One region of the Fictibacillus sp. WQ 8-8 genome, then DNA from elsewhere that is predicted to be linked to it. Evidence: a T-box and tRNA genes for the amino acid it is inferred to sense, from the RefSeq annotation. Region 1 holds a T-box; the other holds one or more tRNA genes.
What was found. The T-box of region 1 lies ahead of alaS (alanine--tRNA ligase). A T-box ahead of a tRNA ligase gene usually reads a tRNA of that ligase, here a tRNA-Ala.
Positions count from the first base shown of each region.

Region 1 (8,570 bases):
ATAGTCATAAACCGGCTTTTCTATGGATTTATATTCCAAAAGTTCGTTTATTTGACGAATAAGCAATTCATTGTCAAAAGCCAGAGGATGATCATAATTTGTTTTGAGACGCTCGTCCATCGTTTTGTCGGATTGATCTCTGTAATATGAATCCTGCTCTATAATCAGAATCGACTGATCGGCAAACTGGCGGTAGATTTCCTTGGCAACTGTAGTTTTTCCAGAGCCTGAACCCCCGGCTACCCCTATGACAATCGGTTTTTGTACCATGTTCTTTCTCCTTCCAATCTCTCTAACGCTGCTCTTTATCCTTTTTCATGCTGATGGCTAAACCGTCGCCGACAGGCAGAATGGCAGTTGTATACTCTTCGTGGTTCATGAGAAACTCATTGTAAGAACGAATCTTTCTGACTAAGGATGCCAGCCGTCTCGTTCCAACCTCGCTGTCATCGGCAACATAGCCTTTAAACAGAATATTATCTGAGATCATGATGCCTTTCGGCCGAAGTTGCCTTCCATAGTTCTCAAAAAAACGCTGGTATTGTCCTTTTGCGGCATCTATAAATACAACATCGAAGGGTGCATGTTTTTCTGCCTCTGCTGCTAATTCATTGGCGTCACCCAGCAATACAGTTATTCTGTCCGTAAATCCTAATTCCTTAATATTGGCCACAGCCAGCTCGTATCGTTCCGGATCTTTCTCAATGGTAACGATCGAAGCATCCGGTACAGCTTCTGCCATACGAATCGAGGAATACCCTATGGCTGTCCCTACCTCCAAGATTTTTTTCGGCTGGATAATTCGGAGGTGCTGAAGCAAGGCTTCAATGCCGACGAGCTCCATGATCGGAACACTATGCTCTTTTGCATACTCCTCAATTTCCACTATTCTCGGATCTCGATCAGGTATTAATTCTTCGATATAGTCCTGTACTTCTTTTGTGATCAAGGCGATGCCTCCTTACTTAACCCGGAACATTATATCATAAAAGCATAATGTTATGTTTTCTTTTTAGCTTTTCCTTGCGTGCGCCTGCCATTCATCCCGGTATTTTTGAACGACCTTTGTATGTTCCTTGTATGTTTTTGTATAAATCACTTGACCGTTTGGGCGGGCATAGAAAAAGTAATATCCCGACGGTTCTGGCTTCAGTGCAGCTTTAATCGATTCTTCTCCTGGAGATGCCACCGGGCCAATGGGCAGCCCTGGATATTTATACGTATTATAAGGTGAGTCATACTTTAGTTCTTTGTAGAGAACTTGTACTTTAAAGTTTTTACGTGCATATTTAACGGTTGGGTCGGAATCAAGCGTCATTTTCTTTTTTAACCGGTTGTAAAAAACACCTGATATTTTAGGCCGATCTTCTGGCCTTTGAGCTTCCTCTTCAATCATTGATGCTAAAGTCAGAACTTCATAAGGCTTTTTCTTACTTTTATTAATTTCAGCCTGGTATTTATCCATGACCCTTTGCGTTTTTTCCACCATTTTCTTTATAACCGCTTTTACATCAGGTTTTTTCTCATCAAACTCATATTTTGCAGGGAACAAATACCCTTCAAGAGGATAATAGACCTTTTTGTCATAAACTTTATTATCAATAATAGGAAACTGTGCCTGCAGCTCTTTCACAAATGTTCTGTTGTTCATAATCTTCATTACTTGTTCTTTGCTTTGGCCGGTGTTTTTCGCCACTACTTCGGCTACTTGCGGAATGATAAAACCTTCAGGTATGGTGAAGGAGGTTTCAGGATGGCGAAATACTTTACCGTTCTTTAAAGCGGCGATCAGCTGATCGACATTCATTGAAGGCTTAAGGTCATAGACGCCAGCCTGCAAATTTCCAGACTCTTTAGATTTGGCATACACCTGAAAGACCATGCTGCTGGTGATCAGCCCTTTGTCTTCTAAAATTTTTCCGATAGTGGAAACTGAAGAACCAATCGGTATATCTACCGTAATCTTTTTATCGTTATGTTTGTTTACAGGTCCAAGCGCATCTTTTATGTATGTATATCCATATACAGCAGCTGTGGCAATGATCACAAAGATCAGAAATAGAACGACTGCTGTATTTCTTTTTCGGTTTTTCCCGCCGGAATCAAGAGGGCCTCCCGAAACCGTATTTAATATTAACACCCTTTTTCTCTCCCTTCATCTGCTTAATTATACTGATAAGTAAAAATCATGTCTAGCTTCCATAATTAAGAAAAGCGCAAGCGTCTCTGTTAAAGTACGATATAGAATAAGTTCATCATTAATCGATGCCGGACTTATGCCCTGCGGATACTAGCGCTGCAGCCAGACACAACTCCCAGATAAAGGGATTTGAAGTGATAAGACCTTTAGTATGCTCCAATGTCATAAAAAAAAGCAGCTAAAGTTAGACTTTAGCTGCCAATCGATTATTCTTCTTCATCTTGAAAAGCGTTTAGTGTTTCTTCGATCATTTGCCATTCTTCATCTGTTTCAAGAGGGAAAAGCTCGATATCGTCTTCCCCTTCACCCTTGTCTACAAAACGGAAAGGAAAAACTTCCTGCTCTTCGCTCTCCTCATCTTCTTGATCGTCACCAGCTGGTACGAGCAGAATGTAAGAATGGCCTGTCGGAGTGGTGCTTCCGTCAATCGTCATTAGTACTTCAAACAGGTTCTCTTCTCCATCTTCTCCTGGAATGATAATGTGCTCTTTTTCTTCATTTGCCATTTGAATCACCTCAATTTTTTAATTGGCGGCTGTCTAAATAACCTTGCAGAATCAAAACCGCTGCCATCTTATCAATCACTTGTTTCCTCTTCTTGCGGCTGACATCTGCTGAAATCAGCATTTTTTCTGCAGCCATCGTCGTTAACCGCTCGTCCCATAACACGACGGGAAGTTCAAACCGCTTTTCAGCCTCTCGGGCAAATTCCTGGCATGCTTCACCGCTCGGACCAATGGATCCGTTCATGTTTTTGGGTAAGCCTACTACAATTTCTTCAACTTCGTACTGTTTGACCCACTCGCCAATACGTTCAAAGACTTCGTCGGGCTGATGCGGTTTTCTCCTGACCGTCTCAATTCCCTGAGCAGTCCAGCCCATGGCATCGCTGACGGCCACTCCAACCGTGTGGGAACCCACATCAAGTCCTAGAATTCTGGTCATTAGAGAGAATCCTTTTCCTTCGTATCAAGATAGGATTTAACCAGTTCTTCAATAAGTTCATCCCGTTCAATTTTACGAATCATCGTTCTGGCATCCTTATGGCGCGGAATATAGGCTGGGTCTCCTGATAACAGATACCCGACAATTTGATTAATCGGGTTATAGCCTTTTTCCTGCAGTGCTTCATAAACGGAGAATAGCACTTTTTGTACATTTGGATCCATTGAATCGTCATGAAAATTAAACTTCATTGTTTTATCCATAGAACTCACGGCCAACACCTCTTTCTCTAACTTCTCCCTTTTGACTGAATGTATTTTACCTTTATACAGTCATTGTACCCTTAATGCTGTGATTAGCAAACAGATTTAACTGCTTCAACCACCGATTCCAATGCAGATTCCAATTTTTCGGGATCTTTTCCTCCAGCTTGGGCCATGTCAGGACGGCCTCCGCCGCCTCCGCCGCAGCGTGAAGCTACTTCTTTTACAAGATTGCCGGCATGGTAGCCTTTTGAAATCAAATCTTTTGTAACTCCGGCTACAATGTTTACTTTATCATTATTTACTGCTCCGAGTACTACAATTCCGCTCGAAAGTTTATTTTTTAAATCATCAACAATGGACCGCAGGCCATTCATATCTGCAGCATTTACTTTTTTAACAATCAGAGAAACACCATTGACCTCTACTTTTTCGTTGATTAAGCTTCCTGCTTCCAAGTTGCCTAATTTAGAAGACAAAGCTTCCTTCTCACGCAGAAGTTCGCGAACTTGGCTTTGAAGTGTTTCGATGCGGTGCGGCACTTCTTTTGTATTGGTTTTCAGTATAGCAGCAGCGTCACGAAGAACCTGAACCTGTTCCTTCATCGCCTGGTATGCTTCTTGTCCTGTTACAGCTTCAATCCTTCTTGTTCCAGCACCGATTCCTGTCTCAGAAAGGATCTTAAACAATCCGATCTCAGATGTATTATGAACGTGGCATCCACCGCAAAGCTCAAGGCTGTAATCCCCAATCTGAACGACACGGACCACTTTTCCGTACTTTTCACCGAATAAAGCCATTGCACCCATAGATTTTGCTTCATCGATTGGTTTCAGCATCTTATCCACTGCAATCGTCTTCCAGATTTTCTGATTGACGATTTCCTCGATGCGCTCCAGTTCCTCAGGAGAAATACTTCCGAAGTGAGAGAAGTCAAATCTAAGTCTTCCTGGGGCGACGAGAGAACCAGCCTGATTAACATGGGTTCCCAGAACATCTTTCAGCGCCTGATGCAGAAGGTGGGTAGCCGTATGATTTTTTACAATGGCAGCACGCTTTTCAGCATCTACTTGTGCCACGACTTCAATCCCTTTGCGCAAGCTTCCTTTCACTACCGTTACAGTATGAAGGTTCTGACCGTTCGGCGCCTTCTGTACATCCTTCACGTACAGTTCTACACCTTCTCCAATAATAGTTCCCTGATCGGCTACCTGACCGCCGCTTTCAGCGTAAAACGGAGTGAGATCCAAGATGACCTGCCCCTCTTCTCCTTCGCCTAGCAGGTCTACCCGCTCACCGTTTTGAAGAGTCTCCAGCACTTTTGAAGTACTTCTTTCTTCATCATAACCGACAAATTCACTGTTGGTTTTGATATCGCTGAGTACGCCTCCCTGCACTTGCATGGAATCTACATCCTGGCGCGCAGAACGAGCACGTTCACGCTGTGCTTCCATCTCTTTTTCAAATCCGGCACGGTCGACTTCCATATTGTGTTCAGCAGCGTACTCTTCGGTCAGTTCAAAAGGAAAACCGAAAGTATCATAAAGTTTAAACGCATCTTTTCCTGCAATCGTGCTGCTGCCTGATGCTTTTTCTTTTTGGATGACATCCTCAAGAATCGCCAATCCTTCATTGATGGTTTCATGGAAACGTTCCTCTTCGTTCTTGATGACGCGCTGAATAAAAGGAACTTTCTCTTTCACTTCAGGATAAAAATCAACCATTATGTCAGCAACAGTCGGTACAAGTTCAAACATGAACGGACGATCTAAGCCTATCTGTTTAGCGAAGCGTGTCGCTCTTCTGATCAGGCGGCGAAGAATATAACCGCGTCCTTCATTTGAAGGCAGAGCATTATCTGAAACCGCAAAAGCGACCGTTCGAATATGGTCAGCAATTACCTTAAACGCCGTATCCGTTTCCTTGCTTACTCCATACTTGCTGCCTGAAAGCTGTTCAGTCAGCCGAATCACAGGGATGAAGAGATCTGTGTCATAGTTGGTCGGAACGTTCTGGATGACGGAAACCATGCGCTCAAGGCCCATTCCTGTATCAATATTCTTCTTTGGAAGTGGAGTATACGTTCCATCAGGATTATGGTTGAACTCAGAAAAAACAAGGTTCCATACTTCAAGATAACGGTCATTTTCTCCACCCGGGTAAAGTTCCGGATCTTCTGGGTCATTACCGTACTTTTCTCCTCGGTCATAGAAGATCTCTGTGTTTGGCCCACTCGGCCCTTCTCCGATATCCCAGAAGTTTCCTTCCAGACGGATGATTCGTTCTGCAGGCACCCCTACTGTCTTGTTCCAGATATCGAATGCTTCATCATCTTCCGGATGAATGGTTACAGAAAGCATTTCAGGATCAAAACCAATCCATTTTGGATCTGTTAGAAACTCCCAAGCCCAAATGATGGCTTCTTCTTTAAAATAGTCCCCAATAGAAAAGTTCCCAAGCATCTCAAAGAATGTGTGGTGTCTTGCTGTGATTCCTACATTTTCAATATCATTTGTACGGATTGATTTCTGCGCATTCACGATTCTTGGATTTTCAGGGATAACCCTGCCGTCAAAGTATTTTTTCAGCGTTGCTACTCCACTATTAATCCATAGCAAAGACGGATCTTCGTGGGGGACGAGTGATGCACTTGGCTCGACACTGTGGCCCTTCTCCTGGAAAAAATCCAGAAACATTTGTCTTACTTGAGCAGACGTTAAAGTTTTCATCTTTCCTATCTCCTTTCTGGTGTAAAAACGACAGGCAAATAAAAAAAAACTCCCGTTCCTGATCTGCATCAGGGACGAGAGTTGTTATTCACGCGGTACCACCCTGGTTATGAACCCGCTTTAAATGGGGATCATCACCTTAAATAAACGTTAACGGGGTTTAACCGGCAGGTATTAACTGCACTCGGGAGTAGCTTTCCGTTCCTCTTACTTTTAGAAACCTTTCAGCCGTGGGTTTCCTCTCTATAAAAGGGTAGAAACGTACTTATCTCCATCATCGTTTTGCTTTATCTTGCAGTAAGTATAATTCCTTCTAGGGCATTTTGTCAATCTTTGCCGTAAGTCTGTGATCACGGATGTGAACAACGATCACTTTAAGTATAGAAAACACAGGAACAGCTAGGATCAAGCCAAGAATTCCACCAATTTCTCCGCCTGCAAGGAGGGCGAGGATAATCAGAGCTGGATGGATATGAAGGCTTTTGCCAACGATTAGAGGCCCTAAAATATTTCCTTCTATAAATTGAAGCACAAGCATAATTCCTGCAACAATCAGCACCATTTTTACAGAGATCGTGAATGCGATGAATATAACCGGAACAGCACCAAGAATTGGTCCAAAATAAGGGATAACATCGGTTATGGCAATAATAATCCCAAGAATAATCGGATAAGGCATGCCTGCCAGCCAGAGAGCGAGCACAGCAGCTGCACCGAGAAGACTCCCGACAAACAGCTGCCCGCGTATATAGCCGCCAAGAGACCGGTCAATATCTTTCAATAAGTGAATGCCTTCTTTCCGCCATTTTTTCGGGGTTATATACCAGCATGCTCGTTTAATTGCATCAATATCCTTTAAAAAATAAAAGACAAGGAACGGAATGATAATCAAGACAAAAAAATAATCGACAATTTTTTTTATGGATCCGATCACATTGGCCGCACTTTTTTCCAAGTATTGTTCAGCTGATTGGATATAATCTTCAATGCGGAGATGGATGGAACGAGGCAGCCGGGAGGTATGGTGGTCCACTTCCAGCAGCCAGTTACGGTACGTTTTTGATATGGCAGGTATATTTGAGACGAGTTCCCGTATCTGAAGCACCATGTATGGGATGCCTTTGTATACTCCGTAGCCGATACCGCCAAAAAACAAAACGTAGATAAACAGAATCGCCAGCGTCCGCGGAACGCCCCAATGATGCAGTTTTTCTACGAGGGGATGAAGCAAGTAGGTGATGAACACCGCAATAAAAAAAGGGATAAACACCGCTTTGACCGTTGTCAGCACAGGTGTCCAGAAAGGGGCAAGTTTAAGCAGCAGCCAGCCGCATAGAAACAAAAGTACCAACAGAGACAGGCGGATGATCCACTTCATATACTTTTCTCGATGTATAGTAATCACCTCCATTTATATTGTTGCCCCAACCTCTCATTTCATGAAAAAAAGTCCATGCTTTTTTTAGCATGGACTTTCATTTCTTTAATAAATGGCTTTTGCCAGTCTCTTACGCATTTTTCTTACTCTTTTAGAAGATAACAGGTCGTCCATCCTCATAAAATTCATCCCGTTTTTTCTGGATGATTTCATTCCTTTGAAAGCTGCCCAGATGCCTAGGGCAAGTAATGGTTTTAAAATGTTATTCATGTTGTCACCCACCCATTCATTAAGATCACTTAACGTTATTGTGCATCGGCATTAAAGGATAAATCTTGATCTTCAAAAAGATCATCAAGCGAAGTCAGACTGCCGTCTTCTTCCACTTGGTGAAGGGACAGCATGCCATTTACAATGGACAGTTCGATAAAACAATTCCAGCAATAATACTGATTGACACCGATCTTGCCTATATCCTTGCAGCTGCAGTTCGGGCATTTCAAATTGAGGGCCCTCCTTTATAGCACTTATCGTACAAAAAGCGACTGCTTCCCAATGGTTAACGGCTCGTGGGAATAGATGAGAGATCTTCCATCCGTCCAATCGGAAAACAAACCTTTTGTCACTTCAATTGCTACAATCCTGCCCCAATCATCAGAAAAATATACATCCTCTACTACGGCATTCGTTTCTCCGTCTTTTGAAAGGAGAGCCTGCTTTAAAATACAGCGAGGATGTTTTGCCATCGTAAAAGTCCCCTTAGCTTGGAAGGGTATCTTGTACGGCCTGCAGCTGCACAGCAATACAGAATCCTGGCCAGCCATCGACACAGAAGTGTAAGGCACATACTTCTTTCGAAAGGAAAAGGAAAGACTTTTTTCACAAATTATGAAACCAAGCACGTTTCCTTTAGAATCTGCCACCACATCTTCTACTCGTCCGATGATTTTTTGGCTATCGGCATGCATTGCTCTTCGTCCTTTTAAAAAAGAAAATGTCCGCAAAGTAACCCCCACCCTTCCGAACATTCTTATCATTCCACGACTTCTAAGGGT
Region 1 covers NZ_JAMXKG010000005.1:18,753-27,322, forward strand. Annotated here, with positions in the region: gene udk (uridine kinase) at 1-270, opposite strand, end outside; gene M1K46_RS12050 (O-methyltransferase) at 293-949, opposite strand; gene mltG (endolytic transglycosylase MltG) at 1,013-2,140, opposite strand; gene M1K46_RS12060 (DUF1292 domain-containing protein) at 2,407-2,706, opposite strand; gene ruvX (Holliday junction resolvase RuvX) at 2,717-3,145, opposite strand; gene M1K46_RS12070 (IreB family regulatory phosphoprotein) at 3,145-3,417, opposite strand; gene alaS (alanine--tRNA ligase) at 3,501-6,137, opposite strand; T-box leader at 6,205-6,424, opposite strand; gene M1K46_RS12080 (AI-2E family transporter) at 6,451-7,548, opposite strand; gene M1K46_RS12085 (hypothetical protein) at 7,621-7,785, opposite strand; gene M1K46_RS12090 (hypothetical protein) at 7,821-8,018, opposite strand; gene M1K46_RS12095 (PRC-barrel domain-containing protein) at 8,043-8,552, opposite strand; gene recD2 (SF1B family DNA helicase RecD2) at 8,563-8,570, opposite strand, start outside.

Region 2 (8,570 bases), 330 kb from region 1:
CTGATGTAAACATTCCATTCCCTCCGTAAATTAGCAAATTTTTAAAGAAGCCTTTCAAATTCATTGTATCATGCTCAACTAACCATTCGCTTTAAGACTTAAATTTCCTTTATAATAGTTCGGTTAAACCATCTGGATATAACACTAGTTATTCATTCATCGAATAAAAACGCTCCCTATTGCAAATAATTTCTTTAGATTTCTAGTTGTTAAGGGGCAAATTAATGAGGAATATAGTAAAAGAAATTGAATCCAGGTTTTCCAATCACGACGATTTTTTCATCGAAGAAGAACGAGTAGATAAAACAGAAATCTATCTTATTGGATTTAATACGCTAGTTGATTTACCTAAGTCGAAATTATATGTTCAACAAATGGCTGCTCCGTCTACTTCATTAAAAGTACTTTTGTCAAATCTTAGTGACCAGATTAGCGTTGATACAGAACAAATCATTAAAGCCGTATTAGAAGGCAAATTAGTGATCGTTTCAAAAGATGGCGAAGAGAATGCCGTGATAGACCCTATCGCCCAAAATCTGAGTAGCAGCATTGAAGAGCCTAAAAATGAAAGTCCCATTCAATCCTCTACGGATGCCTTTGGAGAAGATATTAATATTAACGTTGGGATGATCCGAAAAAGACTGGATACTGAACGTCTGTGCCATTGTTCCTATCAAGTTGGAGAGCTGGAAAAGCGAAAGCTGTCAATGCTCTATATTAAAGGAAGAACCCCGAATGACCTTATTGAAAAAGTGAACCAGCAGTTAAATCAAATTAAATCAGATATTGAAACAATCGATGATCTTAATAAGCAATTTGGTCAACGTAGATTGAGTCCTGTCAGTCATCTATTCGCCACTGAACTTCCGGCTCAAGCCATTCATTCCTTAAAAAAGAACAGAATCGTGCTTTTTTTAGATAATTGTCCTTTCGCGCTTGTTTTTCCCCATCTGCTTTGGGATATGTTAAGTAGTGCAAACGATCGCAATTTCCCTTTTGTACTGTCATTTATGCTTCGAATCTTTAGAGTAATAGGAGTTGTGGCCACTCTTATACTTCCCGCTTTATATGTTGCCTTGGTCTCAGTTAACCCTGAAGTATTTAAAACTGATCTTGCTCTGTTTGTCGCTAAAAGCAGGGAAGGTATTCCTTTATCTGCCTTTCTTGAAACCATTGCAATGGTCGTTTTAGTTGATTTGATACTTGAAGCGATTGTGCGGCTTCCTAAGAGCGTGGGTCCCGCTATTACAATGGTAGGAGGGGTCATATTGGGGCAGGCGGTAGTTGAAGCGAAATTAGTAAGTAATTTGTTGGTCATTGTAATCACCGCTATTGTAATTGCCAGTTCGGCAGTGATCGGAATGCAAAACTCCTTGTACATTCGTTTACTGAAATACCCCATATTAATTTTGGCATCACTTTTCGGTATTTTAGGGGTTTGTACTGGTTTCATTTTCACCATCATATATTTGGCAAGCTTAACATCCAACGATATTCCTTATCTAACGTTTCGTATTGAACAAAAAGGAGACACAAAGTGACGCAGAGGATACAAATTGGAGCAGTTTTCATTATTATACATTTGAGTTTTGGCTATTTGGTCTATCCTAATCTCGTTTATGTATTAACGAAAACAGCTCATTGGGAAGTGGTGATGTGTCAATGTTTTCTGGAATTGGTTTTAATTTGGATTTACATGAAAGGGTTAAATTATTTTCCCGAAAATGATGTCATTGATATTTTTCTTAAAATGGGGAGATGGGCTGTAATCATGTTTCTTACCCCATTTGTGATCCACTTGATTGCGCTAGTTGCCCTCAATATTCGCCTCCATACTGAAGTCATTATTTCGATATTTTTGCCTCGGACCCCTTATTGGTCAATAATGGCACTGTTATTTTTCATTTCGGTATATACAGCTATAAAAGGTTTAGGCACCATTTTACGTTCCTCGATTTTTATATTCTTGATTGTTTTTCCCTTAGTGCTATTTAATATTTTTTCCTCTTTTATAAATTTTGATTTAAATAACGTTACACTTGGTTGGAATTCACCTCCCAAATTCTTGTTAAATAAAAATTTTTGCTATCTTTTAGGATTTTCATCGTTTTTATTTTTGGGATTTATGACTTCCAAAACAAAATTGACGTTCCGCCCTTTTTTTATTGCATGGGTTAGTGTAACGTTATTTTTTCTTTCGGTTGTGTATATACCGTTATATATTTTCGGACAAGAACCGGTTGTGGTCATGACCCACCCTTTTATGGAAGCAATGGATTCAATAGACATTAGCTGGTTTTCGTTCAACCGACAAACGGTGTTCTTCGGTGTATCGTTGGTTGGATTAGTGATATTGGCTAATGCAGTTATACTTTGGATGATCGGACGGATCATGCAGAAAATGTTTAGATGCAGCAAACGCGAATCCTCATATTGGATTATTGCTTTTTCTGTCATCGCTTTTATTTTCGCGTTATTTGTTCCGAACAAAACTTTGATGGAAAAGTGGTTTCTGTATAGTACAGGTGCTCAAGCTTATTTAATGATTATTATTCCGTTTACCATTTTTATCTATGGTTTTCTGTCGAAAAGAGGTGTCGTGGGGCATGAAAAAAAATAAACGATATAAACTATTGATCGTATTCATGTCGATAATCTTACTCTGCGGGTGTTGGGATATTAAAGATATAAATAAACGCACCATTCCTTTAGTCCTGGGCATTTCCAAGGAAGATGGTAAAGAGTATAAATTAACATTGCAAATCCCTATACCGAATAAAGACAGCAAAATATCGAGAATTGTAACAGGGAAAGGCGAAACTGTAGCAAGTGTGCTTGGCCAAATGCGGACAAACTCCGAAGATGCCGTTGATTATTCACAAATACGATTAATCGTCATTCAAAACAATTTGGCACATAACCAACAGGAATTTAAGGGCCTTATAAAATTTTTAATGGATTCAGAAGAAATTCCCTCAAGAGCGTTGGTAGCCATTACAGATGAAAATGTCGAAAATGTGTTATCAAACATAAACGATAAGTTAGGTGTCCATGCTTCCTCTATTTATGATTATTTTAATAAAGGGGCTGGGTGGGCACCTGAGATCTTTAGTACCCCTATTTGGGAAGTGTATCGAAGCCCGTTTTTATATACTAGAGATATCGCCGTTCCGGTTGTTCGTTCCGGAAAAGATACAGTGTTAATCTTTGAGGGCTCCGATATTTTGAAGAAAGGAAAAATAGTGGAAAGAATCAGCCCGGATGAAAACCAATTAATTAATGTATTCCAAAACGAAAATAAAAAAGGAAAAGGAAAAATAGAGAGTCTAGGTTTTGCCAGTACTATGATCACAAACAGCTCCATTCAAAATATAACATCAATGAAAGGTAATCAACCGCTGGTGTCAAGCGACTTGAATTTAAAAATACACATTTTAGAAAGAAAAGAAGGAATCACAGATCACATGATTCAAAAAGAACTTGAAAAGATTACTGAAAAGCGGTTTTATCATATACTTAAGCAAACACAAAGAAGCCATACAGATATTTTTGGGTTTGGCCAACAATTTCATCATCTGATTTCTTACCATGAATTAAAAGACTGGAGGAATGAATATTATCCCAAACTGAGAGTGGATTTTGAGGTCCATGCTAATATGGAGTAATGATATGTATTTCGGATACTCTCAACAAAATTCGTTCTATTAATAAAAATAATTTATTCACAGCCTAAGAAAAAGAATATGATTTCGGCGACAATTCGGAAACTTACTCCAAACTAGATTCTAAAACAAAAATAAAAACCCTTGTATACCAAGGGTTTGAATGATTATGTATGGTGGAGACTAGCGGGATCGAACCGCTGACCTTTTGGCTGCCAGCCAAACGCTCTCCCAGCTGAGCTAAGCCCCCACGATGGTTGTTGCTGACAAGAAAAATTATATAACAGAAGCTGAAAGAAAAGCAAGCCTCTTTATTAAAAATTCTTTCAATGAGGGATGAGCCTTATCAGGGTTCATCTTTTCCAGTTCCATAAATTTACCAACTTATTGGCATACTTTCTCAAAAAGATGGAAAGCTAACATGGTAAATCAAAGAATAGAAGGAGGACATACGTATGCAACAGCAGCAACCGAATCAGGGACAGAACCAGCAGCCGATGTATCAACAGCCGCCGAATGTGATCACAGGGAAAGACTTTAACTACTTAACCGACATGCTTTCATGGAATTTGCTTGGATTTAAGAAGGCGCATTTTGCAGCGAGCCAGTGTCAGGACCAGCAGGTGAGTACGGCGCTTGAGAAGGCGTGCCACATGCACGAAAAGCATTATCAGCAGATCTTGCAGAAACTTCAATCCGGCGGAAGCCAGAATATGAATCAATAGGGGGAACGGAAGATGAATAACAATCAGAACAAAATTCAAAATCCAGAGTCTCAGGTGCCGAAAACGCCTCAGATGAATGACCGGGATTTCCTGAATGACATTCTTTCCTATGAAAAGTACATGACCGCTTCGTATTCAACAGCCATGAATGAAGCGAGCCATGACGCGCTCTATCAGGAGATTCATTCGATTTTTGATGAGACGAAAAACATGCAGCGTGAACTCTATGAGCTTATGTTCCAAAAAGGCTGGTACGCACTGACGCCGGAACAGCCGCAGAAGCTGCAGCAGGCTGCCCAGCAGTTTACCGGGTACATGTCCCAGTTTCCTCATAACCCACCCACGCAATAAAGACAAAGTTATTAAAAGCTGTGGAGCTTCTTCCACAGCTTTTTTCCTTTATAAGGATTTATTACCACTCTTTTGTGAATAAAGTTAACTGGTATAGACAACTAGAACTATATGGCAGAAAACCTTCCTGGGCCTATTGCTTTGTTTTCGCCTGAGTCGAAAGGAAACGACAAATTCCTCCAGAAAGAAGTATCGTTCATAAAACTAAAGGAGGATAACATGCAATGAAGAAAAGACTAGCGTTTTTATATGCGATGGCCTGTATGCTCGTCGTTGCTTCGTTCCTTGGAGCGGTTCCAAAACAGACAGCTGCAGCAAGCCATCCTGATCAAAGAGATTTGATCATCTCCAGCAACATTCCACAGGCGTTAAAGGAGGTTAATGGTGATCAAATCCAGCTTCATGCTCTTCATGTGTATAAAGTGGACGGCCATTTCACGGAGACGGAAGCTTTAAGATGGTGGTCGGCAAATCCGCGGGTTGCCACAGTAGACCCCAAAGGACTTGTAACACTTAAAGGCCACAGCGGCGACACTCGCATTTTTGTGACGGACGGACGAAAGATCGACCATACAGAAATCTCCGTGAAAGACCATAAAGGAACAAAGACAGCTGTAATCCAAAAGCAAAAAGGGAAAAAGTACAATGTGATTCCGGCAGCCATCAAACAGATGAGTATGGAAGAAAAAGTAGGTCAGATGCTGATGCCGGACTTCCGAACGTTTAATGGCAAGAACGTAACAGAGGTCACACCAGAGATTAAAGCCCTCGTGAAGAAATATCATCTAGGCGGCATCATCTTGTTCCGTGAAAATGTTGTAACGACAGAACAGACAACCAAACTTGTGGCCAATTATCAGGAAGCTTCAGAAAAGAACGGATTGCTTATTTCGATTGACCAAGAGGGTGGTATTGTTACCCGCCTTCAAAGCGGAACAGATTTTCCAGGAAACATGGCACTAGGTGCAACAAGATCTCCTGAGTTAGCTGAAAAGGTAGGGAAAGCGATTGGTGAAGAACTAAACGCGCTTGGGATCAACTTTAATCTTGCACCTTCGCTTGATGTAAACAACAATCAGGACAACCCTGTTATTGGAACTCGTTCCTTTGGAGAAGATCCTCAGCTTGTTACAGATTTAGGAACTGCTTACATCAAAGGCTTGCAGTCCACAAACACCGCGGGTGCAGCAAAACATTTCCCGGGCCATGGGGACACAGCAGTTGATTCCCATATTGGCCTTCCGGAAGTACCCTATGACTTGGAGCGCTTGAAAAAAGTAGAGCTGTTTCCTTTCCAAAAAGCGATGGATGCTGGGGTGGACGCAATCATGACTGCTCATGTGACGTTCCCAAAAATCGATCCATCCACTGCTATTTCCAAGAAAGACGGCAGCACGATTGCCATCCCAGCCACGCTTTCCCATAAAGTGCTGACAGAACTGATGAGAGAGGACATGGGCTATAAAGGTGTCATTACAACCGACGCGATGAACATGCAGGCGATCTCTGACAACTTTGGACCTGTAGACTCAGCCATCCGAGCGGTAAACGCTGGAACAGATATCGTACTCATGCCTGTTGGTCTTGAGGCCGTAGCGAATGGTTTATATGATGCGGTTCATAAAGGTGAAATTACACAGGAACGCTTGAACCAGTCTGTTGAACGGCTTCTTACATTGAAAGTGAAACGCAGCATCTTTAAAGCTGAAAAATCTGCAGATGTAAACAAGCTCATTGAAAATGCTCAACAAGTCGTCGGTTCCCCTGCACATAAACAGATCGAAAAGGAAACAGCAGAAAAGTCGATTACACTCGTTAAAAACCAAAATACTCTTCCATTGAGTACGGATGCGGGTGCACCAGTTGTCGTGATCGGCAACACGTATGTAGAAGATTTGGCTGCTCAAGTGAAACGGCTGTATCCAAACAGTGTCATGATTAAAGCCGCTGGCTCATTAACGGATGATCAGCTTCAAACGGTAAAATCAGCAAAAGCTGTCATCGTTGGAACGTACACATCTTCTGTAGCAGGAAGAGCCCCTGACAGTGCCCAAATGAAAATGGTGAATCAAGTGAACAGTGAAAGTGACAAACCAGTCATTGCGGTCGGGATCCGAAATCCATATGACATTATGGCGTTTCCTGATGTAGATGCATATCTCGCACAATACAGCTTCCGAACAGCAAGCTTTGCAGCAGTGGCGGATACTATTTTCGGCAAGAATAATCCGTCGGGAAAGCTGCCAGTAACCATCTATAACAGCAACAAAGAAACATTGTATCCATACGGGCACGGACTATCTTATTAAAGGGGGAGAAATAAGATGAAAAAGTGGTTGAGTGCAGGGATGTTATTTGTTTTGGTGATCACCTTACTGTCATCGGCGATGGCAGAGGATGACAATCATCATAAAAATTCACCGCAAAATTTTAAAACGGGTGCAGAAGTGCTGCTTCAAGACCAACAAGACCTTTTAAAAGGGAAGCGTGTCGGGCTCATCACGAACCCGACAGGAGTTGACGGAAAGCTGAACAGTATCGTCGACGCGATGCACAACAACCCGAACTTTGAACTGAAAGCCTTATACGGTCCGGAACATGGAGTTCGGGGAAGCGAGCAGGCAGGGTCGTATGTTGATTTTTACATTGATAAGAAAACACAGCTTCCGGTTTACAGCCTTTACGGGAAAACGAAAAAACCAACCCCTGAAATGCTGAAGGACATTGATGTTCTCGTCTTTGACATCCAGGATGTGGGTACCCGTTTTTACACGTACATTTATACGATGGCGTATGCGATGGAAGCGGCGAAGGAAAACAACATCGAGTTTGTTGTGCTCGACCGTCCGAATCCGCTCGGCGGGGAAGCAGTGGAAGGGCCGGTGCTTGAGCCGAAGTATGCAACGTTTGTCGGCTTATATCCGATTCCTCTTCGCCACGGGATGACGGTCGGTGAACTCGCGATGCTTTTTAACAAGGAGTTCAATATCAATGCGGATCTGAAGGTTGTCAAAATGAAAGGCTGGCACCGCTGGAAGACTTATTACGAAACACCGCTTCAGTGGGTGATGCCTTCGCCTAACATGCCAACTGTGGACACCGCATTCGTCTATCCTGGAGCAGGATTGATTGAAGGAACAAATGTGTCAGAAGGAAGAGGAACGACGAGGCCGTTTGAAACGATCGGAGCTCCGTTCATTGACGGAGATGTGCTCGCACAAAAATTGAACGAACTGAAGCTTCCGGGAGTGATGTTCCGTTCAAATTCCTTCACCCCAACGTTCTCAAAATTTGCAAATGTGCTGTCGAACGGTGTTCAGATTCATGTGACCGATTATGGTTCCTATAATTCTGTGGATACAGGGCTTGCGGTTGTGAAAACGATACATGATCTGTATCCCAACGATTTTCAGTTCAGAGCAGAAAACAGCCAGGGGATTTCATATTTTGATAACCTGATCGGAAACGGCTGGGTACGGGAAGAAATCGAAAAGGGAACATCTTTAAAAGAGATCAGACAGAAGTGGATGCCTGAGCTTGACCAGTTCAAAAAGATCAGAAAGCACTACCTTCTCTATAAATAAGGTGATAAGACCTATTTTCTGAATTAACAAAATAGTTCGACTGGTATAGACAACTAGTTATAAGCATGGTACCCTGTGCATAGAGATAATAAGGATGGTGAGTGGAGATGAAACCATTACTATTAACAGGAGGTACCATTTATACAGAAAATGGTGAGCTGGAAAATGGATACCTCATAATTAGAGACCAGCAAATAGCAGAGGTGGGCAAAGGAGCTGATGCATTAAATCTTGAAGATTATGATGTT
Region 2 covers NZ_JAMXKG010000005.1:347,028-355,597, reverse strand. Annotated here, with positions in the region: gene M1K46_RS13700 (DinB family protein) at 1-13, opposite strand, end outside; gene M1K46_RS13695 (spore germination protein) at 225-1,541, shown strand; gene M1K46_RS13690 (GerAB/ArcD/ProY family transporter) at 1,538-2,620, shown strand; gene M1K46_RS13685 (Ger(x)C family spore germination protein) at 2,607-3,665, shown strand; tRNA gene M1K46_RS13680 (tRNA-Ala) at 3,837-3,912, opposite strand; gene M1K46_RS13675 (hypothetical protein) at 4,118-4,387, shown strand; gene M1K46_RS13670 (spore coat protein) at 4,400-4,738, shown strand; gene M1K46_RS13665 (glycoside hydrolase family 3 N-terminal domain-containing protein) at 4,963-7,047, shown strand; gene M1K46_RS13660 (exo-beta-N-acetylmuramidase NamZ family protein) at 7,063-8,322, shown strand; gene nagA (N-acetylglucosamine-6-phosphate deacetylase) at 8,430-8,570, shown strand, end outside.
Region 2: it encodes a tRNA-Ala, which carries the amino acid that the T-box ahead of alaS (alanine--tRNA ligase) is inferred to sense. The anticodon was not compared.